Linked DNA regions of Polyangium spumosum. The main gene of each other region encodes a partner of the protein of the gene in region 2 in a complex. Links are inferred from orthologs where the notes say so. Each region holds a gene or a part of one and is shown on either strand. Other genes may lie near its edges. The genes, in order: accD and GF068_RS19590.

Evidence for each region.
Region 1: the proteins of GF068_RS19590 (region 2) and accD are in contact, whole or in part, in a solved structure (PDB 8UXZ), measured with the Escherichia coli proteins. The link is inferred for Polyangium spumosum from one-to-one orthologs.

Annotation. Positions count from the first base shown.
Region 1 is NZ_WJIE01000003.1:179,504-182,427, reverse strand. It holds accD (acetyl-CoA carboxylase, carboxyltransferase subunit beta), read left to right. Parts: upstream 1-995; coding sequence 996-1,853; downstream 1,854-2,924. Other genes in the region: GF068_RS10735 (bifunctional folylpolyglutamate synthase/dihydrofolate synthase), read left to right, coding at 1,858-2,924; GF068_RS10745 (CoA transferase subunit B), read left to right, coding at 319-999; GF068_RS10750 (CoA transferase subunit A), read left to right, coding at 1-315.
Region 2 is NZ_WJIE01000005.1:527,917-543,600, forward strand. What follows is about bases 12,808-15,684. They hold GF068_RS19590 (acetyl-CoA carboxylase carboxyltransferase subunit alpha), read right to left. Parts: upstream 14,782-15,684; coding sequence 13,834-14,781; downstream 12,808-13,833. Other genes in these bases: GF068_RS19580 (metallophosphoesterase), read left to right, coding at 12,808-12,839; GF068_RS19585 (Gfo/Idh/MocA family protein), read right to left, coding at 12,808-13,773; GF068_RS19595 (adenylate/guanylate cyclase domain-containing protein), read right to left, coding at 14,795-15,684. In the rest of the region: GF068_RS19540 (N-6 DNA methylase), read left to right, coding at 1-2,050; GF068_RS19545 (hypothetical protein), read right to left, coding at 2,066-2,872; GF068_RS19550 (NADH-quinone oxidoreductase subunit M), read right to left, coding at 2,874-6,740; GF068_RS19555 (PAS domain S-box protein), read left to right, coding at 6,888-7,760; GF068_RS19560 (DUF3226 domain-containing protein), read right to left, coding at 7,726-8,562; GF068_RS19565 (AAA family ATPase), read right to left, coding at 8,559-9,632; GF068_RS19570 (RNA polymerase sigma factor), read right to left, coding at 9,732-10,289; yihA (ribosome biogenesis GTP-binding protein YihA/YsxC), read right to left, coding at 10,487-11,266; GF068_RS45195 (gamma-butyrobetaine hydroxylase family protein), read right to left, coding at 11,263-11,598; more of GF068_RS19580, read left to right, coding at 11,691-12,807; more of GF068_RS19585, read right to left, coding at 12,805-12,807. UniProt on the Escherichia coli protein: Component of the acetyl coenzyme A carboxylase (ACC) complex. First, biotin carboxylase catalyzes the carboxylation of biotin on its carrier protein (BCCP) and then the CO(2) group is transferred by the carboxyltransferase to acetyl-CoA to form malonyl-CoA.

The DNA.
Region 1 (2,924 bases), on a different replicon or contig from region 2:
CGATCCTTCAATGGTCGGGATTACGTGCTCGAGCCCGCGATCCAGGGCGACTTCGCCATCGTGAAGGCCTGGAAGGGGGATCGGTACGGCAACCTCGTCTACCGAAAGACGGCGATGAACTTCAACCCGATGATGGCCACGGCCGCGAAGGTGACGATCGCCGAGGTCGAGGAGCTCGTGGAGGTCGGCTCGCTCGATCCGGACACGATCCACACGCCGGGCCTCTACGTGCACCGCGTGGTCCAGGGCGCGAAGTACGAAAAGCGCATCGAGCGCAGGACCGTCCAGAAGCCCGCAGCGGGAGCGAAGGAGTAACCGATGAGCCTCTCGCGAGAGCAGATCGCACGCCGCGCGGCCCAGGAGCTGCGTGACGGCTTCTACGTGAACCTCGGCATCGGCATGCCGACCCTGGTCGCGAACTTCATCCCCAGCGGGATGGACGTCGTGCTCCAGAGCGAAAATGGCCTGCTCGGCATCGGCCCCTACCCGGAGTCGGGCAAGGAGGACGCGGACCTCATCAACGCTGGCAAAGAGACCGTGACGATGATGCCCGGCTCGGCCACGTTCTCGAGCGCGGAGAGCTTCGCGATGATCCGCGGCGGCCACATCGACCTCGCGATCCTCGGCGCGATGGAGGTCTCCGAGAAGGGCGACCTCGCGAACTGGATGATCCCGGGCAAGATGGTCAAGGGCATGGGCGGCGCGATGGACCTCGTCGTCTCGGCCAAGCGCGTCGTCGTGATCATGGACCACGCCGCGAAGAACGGCTCGCCCAAGATCCTGCGCGAGTGCGCCCTGCCGCTCACGGGCCGGGGCGTCGTGCACCGGATCATCACGGACCTCTCGGTCATCGACGTCACGCCCGAGGGCCTCGTCCTGCGCGAGCTCGCGCCGGGGGTCTCCGCGCGCGAGGTGCAGGCGAAGACCGAGCCGGCGCTCAAGGTGCCGCACGACGTGAAGGAGATCGACCTCGGCGGCGCCCAAGCCTCGTCCACATGAGCTGGCCCGACAAAAACCCGCCCAGCGCCGGGGAAAAGCGCTCGATCGGCGCGGGCGTCTTCCGGCGCTGCGAGGGCTGCGGCGAGACCATCACGGCCGACGTCCTCGCCGCGAGCTTCGAGGTTTGTCCGCGCTGCGACCACCACCACAAGCTCTCCGCGAAGGGCTGGCGGGCGCTGCTCTGCGACGACGGCGCGCTCGAAGCCTGGGACGAGCACCTCGCGCCCGACGACCCGCTGCGCTTCAGCGACGGCCGGAGCTACAGGGACCGGATCAGCGCCGCGCAGAAGAAGACCGGCGCGCGTGAGGGCATCGAGATCGGCAAGGCGAGCCTCGGCGGCCGGCCGATCGGCTACGGCGCGTTCGTCTTTGCCTTCATGGGCGGGAGCATGGGCTCGGTCGTCGGCGAGAAGATCACGCGCCTCTTCGAGCGCGCCGCCGAGGAGGAGCTGCCGGTCGTCTTGCTCTCGGCCTCGGGCGGCGCGCGTATGCAGGAGGGCATCCTCTCGCTCATGCAGATGGCGAAGAGCGTGTCGGCGCTCGAGCGCTTCCGGCAGCGGCGCCTGCCCTTCCTCTCGGTCCTCTTGCACCCGACGACCGGCGGCGTGGCCGCGAGCTTCGCGTTCCTCGGCGACGTCAACATCGCCGAGCCGAAGGCCCTCATCGGCTTCGCGGGGCCGCGGGTCATCGAGACGACGATCCGGCAGACCTTGCCGCCGGGCTTCCAGCGCGCAGAGTTCTTGCTGGAGCACGGCATGATCGACGCGATCGTCCCTCGGCTCATGATGAAGCAGACGATCGGGCTCTTGCTCGATCACCTGCAGGACGGGCGCGCCGCTCGGATGCCGCGCTGATCGGATGACCTCTTCACGCCTGATCCCCCTCGTCGACGACCTCATGCGTCGCGCGGGCCGGGGCATGTCGCTCGGCCTCGATCGCATGCACGCCGCGCTCGCGGCGCTGGGCAACCCCGAGGCGAAGCGGCGGTTCGTCCATGTCACGGGGACGAACGGCAAGGGCTCGACGAGCGCGATGGTCGAGGCGATCACGCGGGAGGCGGGCCTCCGGACCGGGCTTTACACGTCGCCGCACCTCTGCCGCTTCGCCGAGCGTATCCGCGTGGACGGCGAGCCCATTGCGGAGCTCGCGCTCGCGGACGCGCTCGAGCGGGTGCTCGTGGTCGCGCCGGAGGGGCTCACGTTTTTCGAGGCGATGACGCTCGCGGCGTTCGTCGCGTTCGACGCGGCGGACGTCGAGGTGGGCGTGATCGAGGTCGGGATCGGGGGGCGGCTCGACGCGACGAACGTGCTCGAACGGCCGCTCGGGACGGCGATCACGTCGGTCGCGCTCGACCACACCGCGCTGCTCGGCGAGACGCGCGGGGCCATCACGCGGGACAAGGCGGGCATCTTCCGGCGCGACGTGCCCGTCGTGCTGGGTCCGCTCGACGACGAGGCGCTCGCGGCGGCGCTCGAGGTGGCGAGGGACGTGGGCGCGGGGCCGGTGCTGCGCGTGGCGCGGCCGAGCGAGCGGGCCACGAATGCGGACGGGGTCTGCGTGTTCGAGGCGCGGGCGCTCCCGGACGGGCGTGCGCGGATCGAGGGGCTCTTGCCGGAGGTCGTCGAGGCCGAGCTCGGGCTCGCCGGCGCGCATCAAATCGGCAATGCGGCGGTGGCAACGGCGCTCGTGGTGTCGTCGATGCCCGCGTTGAAAGCGCGGCCGGAGCTCATCACGCGGGGCCTCGCGGCGGCGCGCTGGCCGGGGCGGCTCGAGCGCATCGAGAGGGCAGGAAAAACCGTCCTCCTCGATTGCGCGCACAATCCCCACGGCGCCGCTGCGCTGGCCGAGCACGTGTGTTCCCTCGGGCTATCGCCCGATCGGGTGGTGCTCGTCTTCGGGGCGCTCGCGGACAAGGCGTGGGTGGG
Region 2 (15,684 bases):
GGCGAAGCGCGACTTCTACGGCCCCTTCTCGGACGAGGTGGCGAACACGCAAGGGCCGTCGCTCGATCGGCTGATCGACCGGTTGCAGGGGGAGCGGCCGGAGCTCGCGTCGGGGTGGGACACGTATACGAATCGAATCGAGACGCTCGTCGAGTACCTCGCGGAGGGCGGGGACTACGAACATCAGTCGGTCGAGGTGAACGGGAAGAAGACCGGGGGTGATCCGGATCTGTTCCGGTATTTCATCGAGCGGGCGCACCAGCTCGCGCGCGTCGACGGTCGTATCGGGCAGGTGGTGCCGTCGACGTTGTGGCAGGCGGAGGGGTGCACGGGGCTGCGGCGGCTCTTGCTGGAGACGTGCACCATGGGATGCCTGTACGGCTTCGAGAACGCGAGGCGATGGGCGTTTTCCATTCACTCGCAGTTCAAGTTCTCGACTTTCGTCGTGGCGCGTCGCCCTGCATCCGAGGGGCACAAGTTCCCGGCGGCGTTCATGCTACGCGACGCCCGCGTGCTCGAGGGGGGCTTGCAAGAGCGGGTGGTCGAGATGTCGCGTGCGTTCGTGGACGCGGTCAGCCCGGGGACGCTGGCGCTGCTGGACGTCAAGAATGAGCTCGAGGCCAAGCTCATCGAGCGGCTTCACGAGGAGCACCCGGCGCTCGGGAGCGAGAAGAGCGGGTGGGGCGTGAAGTACCGCAATGAACTGCACATGACGAACGACGCGTGGATGTTCCGCAACCGCGCGTGGATGAAGGCGCGGGGATTCACGCAGGTGATGCCGGTCCGTGACACGCAAGGTCAATGGACGCAGCGCTTCGAGGGACCGGGTGAGGTGGCCGAGCTGCCCGAGGCACTTCCGGCAGGCGGCGAGTACTGGGTCGCGGCGAGCGAGCGATATTATCGAAATCGAGGGTATGCCGAGCGGAGCGGCGAGATGAACGGCCAAACGGTGGCGTGGTTCATCCACCCGAGTGACGTGGGAAAGGACGAGGACAAGTCGCGTATCTTCGCGGGGGAACGGTACACGGCGCTTTACGACGGTCGACTCATTCACTCATTCGATCACTGCTATCAACGATACGTATCGGGCGAGGGCCCCAAACAGATCTGGGCACGCCTGGATCTGGGCGTGAAGAAGTACGAGCCAAGGGTATTCACATGCCGGGTGGAATCGGCAGCGCCGTTACAGGCACGATGTGGGTTTCGCGATATCGCTCGCGGAACTGATGAGCGTACGATGATCGCCGCGATCGTACCGGGCGACGTAACCTGCGGGAACAAGGTCCCCGTGCTGCGCTCGACCCACGATGACGTCGTCAATGTACTGCCCGGGATCCTCGGCTCGCTGACGGCCGATTTCATCATCCGCTTACGCGTCGGCGCGACGCTCAACTGGATTTACGTGGCACGACTCATCGTACCGCGTCGGGAAGAGATCGACAGTACATCGCTCGAACGCCTGCGAGTCCTCGTCGCCCGCCTCTCCTGCACGACGCCCGAGATGGCCGACGTCTGGACGCACGTCTTCCCGGACGAGCCTTGGTCCTACGATTCAGCAGAACGTGACCCCTGGAAGCGCGCCGAGCTGCGCGCGGAGATCGACGCCATCGTCGCGGACCTGTACGGCCTTTCCGTCCCTGAATACGCGTACGTGCTGACGACGTTCCCCTTGCTCGATCGAGACCAGCCGCCGCTGCCCGGCGATGGCTTCGTCACGGAGGGGAAGGAGGCGTCCCGCGGTTCCGACGACGAGCGGGGCGTGACCTGGGACGAGACGGAGGACGGTATCGTCGAGATCACGCCGCGCAGCTTCATCACGCGTGATCTCGCGCTGCTCCGGTACATGCAACGCAAGGGATATCCGATCCCCGCGGACCTGGACGCATTCTATCGAGACGTCGTGGGCCTGGACCCGCGAGGGCCCCTCTCGCGCTTCCGCGTCGGAGCGCTGCGAGACCTCGAAGCGCGCGTGATCGAGGCAAAGAAACGAGGCGCAGTCGCGTACGTGCCGAGCGGGCGGGGCGGGGGGCAGGACGAGGAGACGAGCTGAAGCGGTCTCGCCCCCTCACCACCCCGGCCCCTGCCCTCCAACCACGATATGCAACCCCGCGTCATGGTGCGGCACCTCGGCCCTGTCCAGGTGGAGCGCCCGCACCTGTGACGAGGCCCCCAGCACGACATGCGGCACGACGCCAATCGTGACCGCCCCGATCTTCTCCGTGCCCGCCCCGATCGCCACGCCGAGGGCCGCCGAGAGCCGCGTCTCGTTCGAGAATGCGCCGAGCAAGAGGCCACATTGCGGCAGCGGGCCCTCCAGCGGGCAATCGTCGTCGCCGGGCAAATCGAGGTACGCCGTGTGGTACGCCGCGCCATGGCTCACGTAGAGGTTGAAGAGCGGCGCCACGCGGCCCAGGCGCTTGCTGAGGTCGAGGCCCGCGCGACCCCAGGGGCCGTGGCCGACGCCCGTGTAATACCCGCCCGCCCCCAGCACGAGCGAGACAGGGTCGCCATTGTCCTCGTCGAGCACAGCGAACCGCGCCTCGCCGCCAAAACGCTGGAAGCCGAGGGAGGCCCCGATTTCGAGCCAGCGCTTCAGGCCATACCGAAAACCGACCTCGTAGGCGCCGAGGCCGCTGCTCAAGAACCACGGGAAGGTCGAGTCCTCGGGGTAGATGTCCGCGCCACCCGTGGTCACGGGGGTCTCTGCGCCGGAGGGGCGCTCGAAATGGCCCCAGCCGAAGTTCCAGGCGACCGCGTGCACGCTCCAGCCGAATTTGCCGGCCGGTGTGGTGTCGCCGGTGCGAGGGGTGATGGCAGGGCTGCAGGCGAGGAGGGCGAGGGGGAGGAGGGCGAGGGGGTGGAGGCGCGGCATTTCAGGTGCTCGTCCGGTCCTCGGGAGCGTGCACCGGGATCGCCGCAATCTGCAACGGCCCCGGTCGATCCACCAACCTGTGCATCTCGCGGCTTGCCGTATCCACCATCCCGAGCAGCGGCCTCGGCCAGATCCCGAGCACCACCACGACAATCACGAGCGGCAAGGCCGCCGCAATCTCCCGACCGTGCATCGCGGGGAACTTGCCCCCGAACGGCTCGAGGTATTTGCTCGTCCGCCACTCCTCGCGCGCCTCGCCAAACAGGAGATGCGCCATCGCGAAGAGGTGCACGCCCGCGAGCACCACGAACCCCGCCGCGCCGAGGACGCCGATCCACCGCTCGCGCGCGAACGCGCCCCAGAGCGCGAGCAAGGGACCCCAGAAACCCGCGAGAAGCGGCATTCCGAGCGAGGCGAGCATAGCCAGGCCAAAGAGCAACGCGAAGAGCGGCATTTCGCGCGAGAGGCCGCCGAACCGGCCGAGGTCACGCGAGGACACGCGTGATTCGAGCGCCGACACGAGCACGAACAAGAGGCCCACGATCACGCCGTGTAGCGCCGCCACGGCCACGCTCGCCTCGAATCCTTGCGGGGTGAGCGAGCCCATTCCCAGGAAAACAAAGCCCACGTGGGCCCCCGCGATACGGGCGAGGAATCGCTTGAGGTCACTCTCGGCCATCGCCGCGAACGCGGAGACGAAGATGGCGACCACGCCGAGGATCGAGACCGTCATCGCCGCCCAGCGCATGCCGTCCGGCAAGACGCCGACGCCGAGCCGCAAGAGGCCATAAACGCCCGTCACGAAGAGCGCGCCCGAGAGCAAGACGCTCGTCGGGGTGTCCGATTCGGAGTGCAGGTCCGCGAGGTATCCCGGGAGCGGGAAGGCGGACAGGCGGAGGGCGAAGGCGAGGAAGAGGGCGGTCCAGACGACCTTCACGGCGGAATGGCCAAAGAGGAGGAGGCCCTTGTCGACCCAGGCCACACGCGCGAGCTCGGGAATGGCCGCCGAGCGGCGGACAGCCTCGCCCGTCGAGAGATAGGTGGGGTCACCATTTTGCCAGAGCCAATAGGAGGCCGCGCAGAGGAGCGCGGCGCCGATCAGGGAGGAGACGAGCACACGAGCCGCCGCGCGGCGAGGGCCAGGGCCGCCGCGGCGCGCGACGAGAAAACAGGCCGGAAGGAGGCCGAGCAGCCAGAAGGCGCAAAAGAGGAAGAGGTCGAGCGAGACGAGGACACCCAGGGAGGCCGTGAGGAAGAGGCCGGCGAGGGCGTGGTAGGTCGAAGCGCGCTCGCGCAAGGTCGCGCTCGTTATCGAGGCGACGAAAGCGACGAGGACAGCAGAGGCGACGAGGACGAGGGATACGCCGTCGACGCCGATGGACCATTCGACGCCGAGGGAGGGGAAGAGGCGGCTCCGCTCGATGAGTTGGAAGCCGTCATTGCCGTCGGCGCGGGTGAAGAGGCGGTCGAATCGATAACAGAGCCAGCCGACGAAGAGGAGGAGCGCGCCGTGGACGGCGGCGCTCGTGGCGGCGAGGGTACGCGAATGGTCGCGGCGCGCGAGGCGGAGGAGGAGCGCGAGAAGGGTGCCGAGCAGAGGGAAAAAGACGACGACGAAGAGCGGGGCGCGGCCGAGGAGGCCACGGCCGAGGAGGCCAAGGCCAAGCGGGCGCTCGGCGCGAAGGGGCATCACGAGGGGGCGCGCGGGTTCGTCACCGGCGCGGGTGCTCGATTCGACGAGGACCTGGCCGTAGAGCTCGCGGGCGCGGGCAGCCTCGTAGCGCCATTTGACGACCACGCGGCGCTCCTGGCCCGCAGGGATACGCGTGACGAGGGGCACGCGCGCGCCTTCGACGGTGACGGTGAGGCCAGGCGGGAGGCGAGGATCGGCCGGCGAGGTGCGTAACTCGACGCGCGAGACCTCGAGCAGGCCAGGGCCCTCGTTCCGAAGGAGAAACGCGCCGGTCATCTGCTCGCCGTCTGGAGAGAGGGTGAGCTCGACGTGGTCGCCGCCGAATTCGGGGCGAAGGACGGCGCGGCCCGAAGGCGCGTCGTCCGCAAAGGCCGGCGAGGCAAAGCCGAGGAGCACGAGGGCGACGAAGAGGGAGAAGAGGCGCGAAAGGAGGCGCGCCGGGAGGCCAAGGACGAGGTCGTCGATCGCAGAGACGAGCTTCGAGGCGAATCGCGCGATCGTGGTGGCCCCTTCGAGGGTGGCCTCGCCAAGCCGAGGTCCGAGGCCTTCGAGCAGACGCGCGCCAGGGAAGGTGCGCGCCTCACGAGGGCGCTCGTCGGGGCGCTCGGAGGTCGTTCGAAGGCAAACGAGCGGGAGAAGGAGCGCCTGCAAGGAGAGGAGGACGACGGCGAAGGTCGGCGCTTCGAGGCCAACGGACACAAACGAGAGGCCCACGGAGGTGAGCGCGAGGAAGACGAGGCGGTGGAGGCGTCGGCGCTCGATCAGCACACGGAGGCCCGCGAGGAGGGCCGCGAGCACGCCGAGGGTGGTGACGATCGTGGAGGCCGTGGAGCTGAACGAGAGGAGGTCGGAGAAACGAACGAGGAGGAGAGGGCCCGGCGCGAGGGAGAGGCCAAGCACGAGCGCGAGCGCAGGCCGCGAGAGGAGCGAGGCGGCGCGAGGGAGCCAGCCAGAGAAGGGGAAGGTCGCGCTCGTGGCGAGAGCGCCGACGAAGAGGAGGAGGCAGGCGAGCGTGACGAGGCCGATCGAGCCAGCGCCGTGCTTGCGGAGGAGCGAATGGGCGAGGAGGTGCCGGCCCGTCTCGTCACGCATCACGAGCTGGTCGTGGATCTCCCGAAACGCGACCGTGGAGCCGACGGGCGCGATTCGCACCTCCTCACCTTCGAGGACGACGAGGCGCTCGATCCAGGTGACCTCGAGGCCATCCCCCGTGACCATGGCGCCGCCGCCCGGCGCGACGACGACCGCATGCGAGCCCGCAGGGATCGGGCGGCGCACGAAGGGCGCGATCGCGAAGGGCGCAGGGTTCTGCGCGAGCTGGGCGCGATCGGAGACGCCGAGGTAGACCCGCGCGCCCGCGTGGCTCGTGAAGGTGAGGAAGCCACGCTGCTCGGCGCGCTCGGCGATGATCTTGGCGTCACGCTCGCCACGCGGGCGGTCGACGTCCTCGGCGACGGTCTCTTCGTGAGGGATGCGGCCCTCGGCATGGACGGGGACGAACCGCGCGCGGTAGTCGGAGAGGAACTGGCCCTCGTCGAGCCAAGCGCCGCCGAGGCCCCAGAAGAGGAGCACGAAGCCCCCCGCGAAGGCGACGCCGCCAAAACTCGCGACCACGCCCGCGCGCACGCCCGCCGAAGCAGCCGCCTGCGTGCTCTTGCCCTGCACGAGGAAGAGGCCCGTCGCGAGCACGACGGCGCCCCAGCCAAAGAGCCAACCGATCGCATCGGCCGCGAGCACGACGAGCGAGACGCCAGACGCGAGGAGAGAAGCACACGCGGTGAAACGAATCGACGCGCGGTCGTCCTCGACGAACCTCGGCGCGAGGAGGTGCACGCCGAGGACGGCGAGCAACGCAGCGAGGAGGAAGGCCGTCGCGAGCGGATCGAGGACGAAGGAGGCGCTCGCGTCGAGAGTGCCGATCCGCAAGAGGCGGAAGGCCACGTCGAAGAGGGCGCGGCGCGCAGGCTCGAGCGAGGCGAGGCGCGCCGCACCCGCGAGCACGACGGCGAGCGAGAGCAAGGTCGCGCCGAGGCCGAGGTGCGTCACGCGACGTCGCCCGATCCGCACGCCAAAGAGAGCGACGACGATCGCGACGAGCAGAGGCACGAGCGGCACGAGGCCAAGCGGCACGAGGGGCGCCTCGACGGGCGCGAGCGGACCAGCATACGCGGGCATGGCTTTCGGGGAGGATGTCGCGGGCGTCGGCGGGCGCCAGCCCCGTTCGTCGCTCCACTCGATCAAGCGAGGAAGCCACAGGATCTGGGCGAATTTTCTGAGCCCGCCGCCCGCCGCGACGAACGAGCGGACGTGTCACGCTAGGAGATGCCTGGGAAGCCCGACGTCGCACTTCTGGTCGAGGACACGGCCGGCGAGCTGCAAAGGCTCCACGAGGAGAACCGGCGCCTGCGCGAGGCCGAGCGTCGCCTCTCGATGCTGGTGGAGCTGACGAACGACTGGATCTGGGAGGTCGACGCGAAGGCGGTCTACACCTTCGTGAGCCCACGCATCCGCGATTTCCTGGGCTACGAGCCAGAAGAAGCGCTGGGAAAGACGCCCTTCGACTTCATGCCGCCGGAGGAAGCCACGCGCGTCGCGGCCGCCTTCGTGCCGATCGTGGAGGCACGCGCGCCGTTCAGGGACCTCGAGAACGTGAACGTGCACAAGGACGGTCGGCGGGTGGTGCTGGAGACGAGCGGGGTGCCCCTGTTCGACGAAGAGGGCAGGTTCTCGGGGTTCCGCGGGGTGGACCGAGACATCACGAAGCGAAAGCAAGCCGAGGCGGAGCGAGCGCGGATGCAGGAGGAGATCATCCACGCGCAGGAGAGGATGCTCGCGGAGCTGGAGTCGCCGCTGTTGCCGGTCGCGGAGGGCGTGCTCGTGATGCCGCTCATCGGCTCGGTGGACAAGCGGCGCGCCGGGCGCATCGTGGACGCGCTGCTCGCGGGTGTGTCGGCGCGCGCCGCGACGTTCGCGATCATCGACCTGACAGGCCTGCGCGCCGCAGACCACGCAGTGGTGGAGCTGCTCTGCGAAGCGGCGCGCGGGGCGCGGCTGCTCGGCGCAGAGGTGCTGCTGACAGGGGTGCGGCCCGAGGTGGCCCGCACGATGGTGGAGCTCGACGTGAACGGGGTGCGCACGCAGAGCACGCTGGCGCAGGGGATCAGGTTCGCGCTGGGGGCGCGGAGGCGAGGGTGAGGGACGACGCCCCCGGGATGCCGAGGAGCTCGTAGAGAAACACGCGCACGGCCTTGATGCGCGGGAGCTCGCACGACGCGCCTTCGAGCCAGCGGTTGTCCTGGATGGAGACCTGGACGGCTTTGCCAGGACGAAGGACGCCTGCGATGCACGCGACGGTCGCCTTGTTGCGCCCGGCCGGCTTCGTGAAGTCTGCCATGTCGTCGCGGTTGAAGGCTGCATCCTTCGGATTCACGCCTGCCACGAGAGCGTGGGCTGCGACGAGGAGCGAGGGGTAGCTGGTCGCCGCACCCTCGAGGAGCAGGTCCTCGAGGGTGCCTGGTTGATGGTTGTCAGGCAGCACGAACACACCGGTTCGTGGGGGGCCGGGCGTGATCTCGCCGGGCTCGTCGGGGAGCGCGACGGGGGCATCCTTCGAGGCCGCGAGCTTCGCCTTCAGCTCCGCGAAGCGATCGCGGGGCGTAGCCTTCTGGTCGGCGTCGAGGACGACACCGATGGACGCAGGAGATGGGCGCAGCTCGGTGAGCGACTCTTCGATGGTCTGCGCGATACGCGACTCGCCGGTGGCCGCGTGGATGGCGAGCGAGACCTCGGTGTTCTGGAAGAAGAAGGGAACCGAAACGCGCCGGAGCAGATCGAGATCGGGCGGCGGCGGGAAGCTCGTGGGGATGAGCCGCCTCCAGTAGGGATCAACTTCCGGTTGCTTCTGGACGCGCTTCAGGCCGAGAGGCTTGAGGAGCCGCGCGACGAGCTCGACGTCGTGCGGGCCCTCGACGACGATGTACGCGTACCGGACGCTCATCGCACGTCGAGCCCTCGCTCGTAGCGGATGCGCTTGAGCAGGTCCTCGCCGTAACGGCGGGCCGTCGTCTGATCGCCGTCACGTTCCAATCGGTAGGCGACGATGTCTTCTTCGGGCGTCGGGTCGACCGCGAGGATCGCGTCGAGCGCTTCGAGGCTGTGGGTCGTGGCGAAGACCTGCACGTCGTGCTCGGCGCAGGCGTCGAGGAGCCAGCGGAAGACGTGCTGGAGCACGGAGACGTGGATGGCGGTCTCGAGCTCGTCGATGAGCAGGATGCCGCCCGCGATGCTCGGTATCGTCAGAGCGAAATGCAGAGCGCGACGAACGCCATCGCCGTAGGAGCTGAGGGGCAAGAGGCCAGCGCGCTCGTCGCGCAGGTAAACCATCGCATAGGGTTCACTCGCCCACGGGGGTACGAGGAGCTCCGCGCCGACAATCGCAGGCTCGATCTTCCGCAGCAGATCGATCGTCGCATCCCAGTGTCCACCGAGCTTCGCCTCCGAGATGTCACGGACACCGCTCGGCTGGATCGAAGCGTTGATGGCGCGAACCGGCACCTGGGGCTCGACCGGCTGCGGTGAAAATTCCCAAGCCTCCCTTTCCCAGAACGTGAACGACCCTCGCGCCTCGTCTGCGGAGAACAGGTCGAGCTGGCGGGTCTTGGCGACGACATCGATGCGCGCACCACGGCGCTCGACGGCAGGTCCAGGAACGGCCGCGCGAACGTCCTGGTATTGCGCTACGACCTCACGCACGGGCGCGCGACCCACACCAGCGACGCGGAGAGTGCCCTCGTAGGGCTTCGTGAACACGACATCGCTGGTATGGGGAAACAGCCAGCGAAGCAGCTCGCCGGCCGGCAAACCAGCAAAGACATCCCGCCATGCCGCAATCGCAATCCACTTCCGCGGATCCAGCGGCGCGCAGAAGACGGACAGCGCCTCCAGCACACTCGTCTTCCCCGAGTTGTTCCGGCCGACGAGCAGGTTGAACCGGCCGAGGTCCCGCAACTCCAGGTCACGGATCCCCCGGAACCGCTCCACCGTGAAGCTCTCGAGAGGCAGTCTCATGGGCACGACCGGGGACATGTCCCGAAGGCGGCAAGCTCTATACCATCGACGCGAACAGCGAAGGGGGCTCGACCCGATTTTCCACCCAAACCCGCCCTTTCACTCGTCCTCGGATCCGCCCACCCCGCGCATCTCGAGCGGCCCTTCGAGGGCCACGCGCAAGGCCGAGAGGGCGCGCGCCGCGCGGGACTTCACGGTGCCGAGCGGCACGCCGTCGCGCTCGGCGATCTCCGGATAACTGAGCCCCTCGAAGAAGGCCGTCTCCAGCGTCGCGCGTTGCGCCGCAGGCAGACCAACGAGCGCCGCCCGAACCGCGCGGCGCTCGAGGTCGAGGACCGAGGTCGACTCGGGATCCACGACGGGCTCGGCAGGCTCGTGCCGGAGCTCCTCCTCCGTGATCTGCGCCCTGCGGGTGCGCCGCCGCGCCCGATCGAGGGCCAGGTTGCGCACCGTCGTGACGAGCCACGCGACGACCGTGCCTCGCTCGGCGCGGTACTGATCGGCGCGCTCGACGATGGCGACGAACGCGTCGTGCACCACGTCCTCGGCCTCGAGCGCGTCGCGCACGATCTTGAGCGCGAGCCCGTACGCGACGCTCGCGTGACGATCGTAGATCTCCGCGATGGCGTCGTCGTCGCCGTCGCAGATGCGGCGCATGGCGCGCGCGTCCAGCGCGTCCCGCTCTGCCCGGCTCTGGCGCCCACCCGCCGTCATCGCCACCTAACGAAAGGTGTACACCGGCCGAACGTCAACCGATTTACGGTGCGCATCGGCGTACGCTCCCCCGCGGCTGAGCACGCTTCGCAAGCGCGGGCACGCCCCACACGCGGAGATCAACACGCACACCCACGCCGTCAGGAAGGCTCGGGCTCGACGTCCTTCGCCTCGGGCGCGGCTTCGGGCGCGGCCTCGGGCGCGGCCTCGGGCGCGCCGAGCGTGACCTTGCGGAGCAGCGCCCAGAGCTCGGCGCGGCCCTCGGCCGTGACCGACGAGAAGCCGAGCACCTTGCGCCCCGTGCGCTTGGCCATCGCCGCCGTGGCGCTGCGGCTCGCCGAGCGCCCGATCTTGTCGATCTTCGTGGCGACGATGACGACCTCCACGGGCCTGCGCTGGACGTCGCGCGCCTCCTCCACGAACTGGATGAGCTCGAGGTCGTCCTCCTCGAGGCCACGCCGCGCGTCGACCAGGATCACGAGGGCCGCGAGGGTGACGCGGCTGCGCAGGTAGCCCTCGATGAGGTCGCCCCACGCCGTCCGTTCGGCCTTCGAGCGCCTCGCGTAGCCGTAGCCGGGAAGGTCGATGAGGTGGAAGGTCGCGCCGTCCCGCGCGCGCGCCTCGAAGAGGTTGATCTGGCGCGTGACGCCGGGCGTGGCCCCCGTGCGCACGAGGCCCTTGCGCTCGACGAGCGTGTTGATGAGGCTCGACTTGCCCACGTTCGATCGACCCGCGAAGGCGATCTCGGCCATGGTCGGCGCAGGGAGCGAGGAGCCCGGCGCCGCCGCGGCGAGGAAGTCCGCGTGGACGATCTGCCTGGGATCGAGCGACTTCTTCTTCTTGGCCTCGGCGGGCGCGCCCTTGGGCTTCGGGGCCGCCGCGCTTTTTTTCTTCTTCGCCGTCTTGGATTGGTCGTTCACGGCGTCGATCCCGGGTTGAACGTCGGCTTGCACGCGTCGCACTGGCAAAGCGAGCGGAGGTAACGGAAGGAGTAGATCCCCGTGTCGTGCTGGTCGCCCCAGGTGAACTGCAGGGCGTAGTTGCCGACCTGCTGGATGTCGCGAAGGGAGAGGTCGCCGCCCGGCACGAAGTGGATGGTGCCGCCGTGGCCCTGGCAGACCGCGCACGGGCAGTAGCCGCGAAGGGTCTCGTGCGGAAGCACGCTCTTGTGCCCGTCGGCCCACTGGATCTCCATGGTCCGCGCGCCGTGCGGGGCCTTGACCATCGTGGGCTCGATCCTCGGATCGCTCATCGTGCTCGCTTCCTGTGCTCTGGGGACTCGCGCGCTAGCATGAAGCTTCGGGCGGCGTAAAGCAGCCACTTTCGCTGCGATGTCGGAGGGTGATGCGAAGGTTCTGGACCGTCCTGTTTGCCGTGACCGCCGCGCTGCACGTGACGTTCGCCGTCGCAGCACACGCGCTCCTCACGCGGGCCGGCGCGCCGTCGCCGTGGCTCTTCGCGCTCGTGCTCTCCGCGCTGCTCGCCTACACGTTCCGCGGACGGATGCTCCTCGCTTCGGCCGATCGCCCGGTGCCCCGCCTGCGCCGCCTGCTCGTCGAGGAGCCGTACTACGTGCACTGGTGCGCCCTCGTCGCGGCGCTGCCGATCTGGGTCGCAGGGCTCGCCCTGTCGATGATCGCGGCCTTCGTGGTCCCCGCGGCGCTCGTGCCCACGTCGGGCACGCTCGCGATCGCGGCGTACGGGCTCGGGCTCGCGCTCGCCGGCTGGGGCGTGTTCGTGCGGCGGCGCTGGGTCCGCGTGCGGACGATCGACGTGCCCATCCGCGGCCTGCCGCCCGCCTTCGAGGGCTACCGCATCGCCCACCTGTCGGACCTGCACATCGGCGCGCTCTGCCCGCGCGAGCACGCAGAGCGCTGGGCCGACACCGTCCGCGCGCTCGACGTCGACCTCGTGGCGCTGACGGGCGATTACGTGACGAGCGGCGACGCGTTCCACGGCGAGGTCGCCGCGCTCGCGAGCTCGCTGCCGAGCCGCGACGGGGTGATCGCCGTGATGGGCAACCACGACTACTTCGGCGACGGCGAGGCGCTCGTGGTGAAGCTGCGCGAGGCCGGCATCGTGGTCCTGCGCAACGAGCGCACGTCGATCGAGCGCAGCGGCGCAGCGCTCGTGATCGCGGGCGTGGACGACACGTGGTCGCGCCGCGCCGACGTGCGCCGCGCGGTCGACGGACACGAGAGCGGCGCGCCGCTCGTCGTCCTGGCCCACGATCCGCAGCTCTTCCCGGATCTGTCGGCGCGGGGCGCGTCGCTCGTGCTCTCGGGGCACACGCACTGGGGTCAGGTCGCCGTGCCGTTTTTCTCGACGCGCTGGAACCTCTCGGCCCGCGTCTACCGCTACCACGCCGACCTCTACCGCGAGGGCGACGCGTGGTTGTACGTGAACCCCGGGCTCGGCACGACGGGGCCGCCGGTGCGGCTCGGCGCGGCGCCGGAGATCACGATCCTTCGGCTCGGAGCGAAGTCGGCCTGATCCCGCCGCCGTCGACGAGCACCCGCTCGGCCTTCTCGAGCACCCGCACGACGACCGCGCCCTCCTCGAACGGCGTACGCGGGACGCGGCGCTCCTCCACGCAACGAAGGAAATGATCGATCTCGACGGCCATCGGCTCACGCCAGGGGACGCGGATCTCCTCGGTCGGGCCCTCGAAGGAACCATCCGGGCGCCGCGACAAGAAGACCCGATCCGGCGCGCGCACGTCGTCGAGCATCACCACCGCGGACGAACCCACCACCACGATCCTTCGCTCCTTCGTCGCATGCACGCGCGAGAGCTCGATCCGCGCCGCGAGGCCCGAATACGTGCGCAGCCCGAGAACGACCGGATCGCCGTCGGGCCCGCTCGTCGCCTCGATCGACTCGACCCGGAGCGGCTCGATCGCATGCACGATCGAGAGGTCGTGCGGGCCGAGCGACCAGAGCGCCGGCACCGATCGATCCCCACGAATGGAGAGCCGCGACGCGGCGAGGTGCCGGATCACGCCGAGCGCACCCTCGTGCACCATCGCGACGAGCCGCTCGACCGCCGGGTGATACCGCAAGAGGTGCCCCACCATCACGACGCGCCCGAGCGCCGCCGCGCGCGTCACACAAGCCTCCGCGTCCGCCGCCGAGAGCGCGAGCGGCTTCTCGACGAAGACGTCGAGCCCCGCGTCGAGCGCCGCCAGCACGAGCGAGGCATGCGAGCGCGGCGGCGTGGCGATCACCACGGCGCGCGCGCCGAGCGCGGCGGCCTCCTCCAGGCTCTCGACGATCGCAGCCGTCTTCGCCTTCACGCGCGCCACCTCGCGCCGCGCGGGGCTCGTCTCGGCGACCGCGACGAGCTCGGCCCGCGGGCTCTCGCAGAGGACACGCAGGAGGTTTTCGCCCCACGCGCCGCAGCCGACGAGGGCGACGGGTACGGTCACGGCCGCTCCCAAGCGAAACGCATCCGCCGCGTATAGCGCCCTCCCGCCGCGCGGGAAAGGTCAGGCGAGGAAAGACCCGAGCGCGCGGAAGCGCTGATACCGATCGTCGACGAGCTCGTCCCCCGTGAGCCCGTCGAGCGAGGTGAGCGTCTGCCAGAGCGCGACGTCGAGCATACGCGCGGCCTCGTCGTGGTCCTGATGCGCGCCGCCCGTCGGCTCCTCCACGACGGCGTCGACCACGCCGAGCTGCAGGAGCTCGGGCGCGGTGATCTTGAGCTGCGCCGCCGCTTCGTCCGCGCGCGCGCCGTCGTTCCAGAGGATCGCCGCGCAGCCCTCGGGCGAGATGACCGAGTAACAACCAAACTCGAGCACGAGCACGCGGTTGGCCACGCCGAGCGCGAGCGCGCCGCCCGATCCACCCTCGCCGATGATCGTCGCGACGATCGGCACGCGCGCCCTCGCCATGGCCGCGAGCGCCGCGCCGATGGCCTCGCTCTGCCCGCGCTCCTCGGCGCCGATGCCGGGATACGCGCCGGGCGTGTCGATGAACGTGAGCACGGGCAGGCCAAACTTGTCGGCGAGCTCGTACATGCGGATCGCCTTCCGGTAGCCCTCGGGGTGGGGCATGCCGAAGTTGCGCTTCACGTTCTCCTTGGTGCCGCGCCCCTTCTGGTGGCCGACCACGACGACGCTGCGGCCGTGAAACGACGCGAGCCCCGCGACGATCGACGGATCCTCGGCGAAGCGACGATCCCCTTTGAGCTCGACCCAGCCGGTGAAGAGGCGCTTGACGTAGTCGAGCGTGTAGGGCCGGTTCGCGTGGCGCGAGAGCTGGACCTTCTGGATCGGCGTGAGGTCCGCGAAGATCTCGCGCGCGAGCCGCGACGTCTTCTCTTCGAGGCGCGCGAGCTCAGGTTCGAACCTGCGATCCGACGCAGCGAGCGCCCGCAGCGCCCGCACCTTCTCGACCAGATCGGCGATCGGCTTCTCGAACGGCAGCACGAACATGACGAGCTCGGGTCTACTCCGAGATCGTCGGCTCGGCGATGAGGTTCGCGGGGACCTGCGCCGACGTGGCTGGACGGATCACGTTGAAGACGCGCAGCGGCTTCTCCTTGCCCTTCACCTTCGCCGACGGGAGCTCCTCCGTCTCGAACCGACCCGCGAGCCGGTCGTGCGTCATCTCGCTGACCACGATCTGTCCGGCCAGCGCCACCGAGCAGAGGCGGGCCGAGGTGTTCGCGGTGTCGCCGATGACCGTGTACGAGAGCGCCTTGGAGCTGCCGATGTACCCCGCGACGAGCGGGCCCGTGTGGATGCCGATGCCGATGGCGAGCGGGGCGAGGTCACGCTCGAGGCGCCTCCGGTTGAAATCGCCGAGGACCTCCCCCATCTCCAGCGCGCAGAACACGCTGCGGATCGCGTCGTCGGGGTGGATCACGGGCGCGCCCCAGATGGCCATGATCCCGTCGCCCATGAACTTGTCGAGCGTGCCCTCGTACTTGAAGATCGTGTCCACCATGAGCTCGAAGTACTCGTTGAGCATGTCGACGAGCTCTTCGGGCGGGGTGTTCTCGCTCATCGCGGTGAAGCCGCGGATGTCGCTGTTGAAGACCGTGCACTCCTCGACGCGCTGACCGCCGAGGCGCACCTCGAGCTGGCCGCTCATCACGCGCTCGGCGATGTTCGGCGAGAGCAGCCGCGAGAAGCGCTCCCGGGCGATGATCTCGTTCTCGATCTTCTTCCCGAGGATGTTGATCTCGATGAACATCGAGGCCTGATGGGCCACGGCCACCACGAGCTCGAGGTCCTTCGGCTGGAACTGCGCGAGCGTCTCCGAGTCGAGCCAGAGCACGCCGAGCACGTCCTGCGAGTTGTTCGGCGCGACGAGCGGCACGACGATCGCCGAGC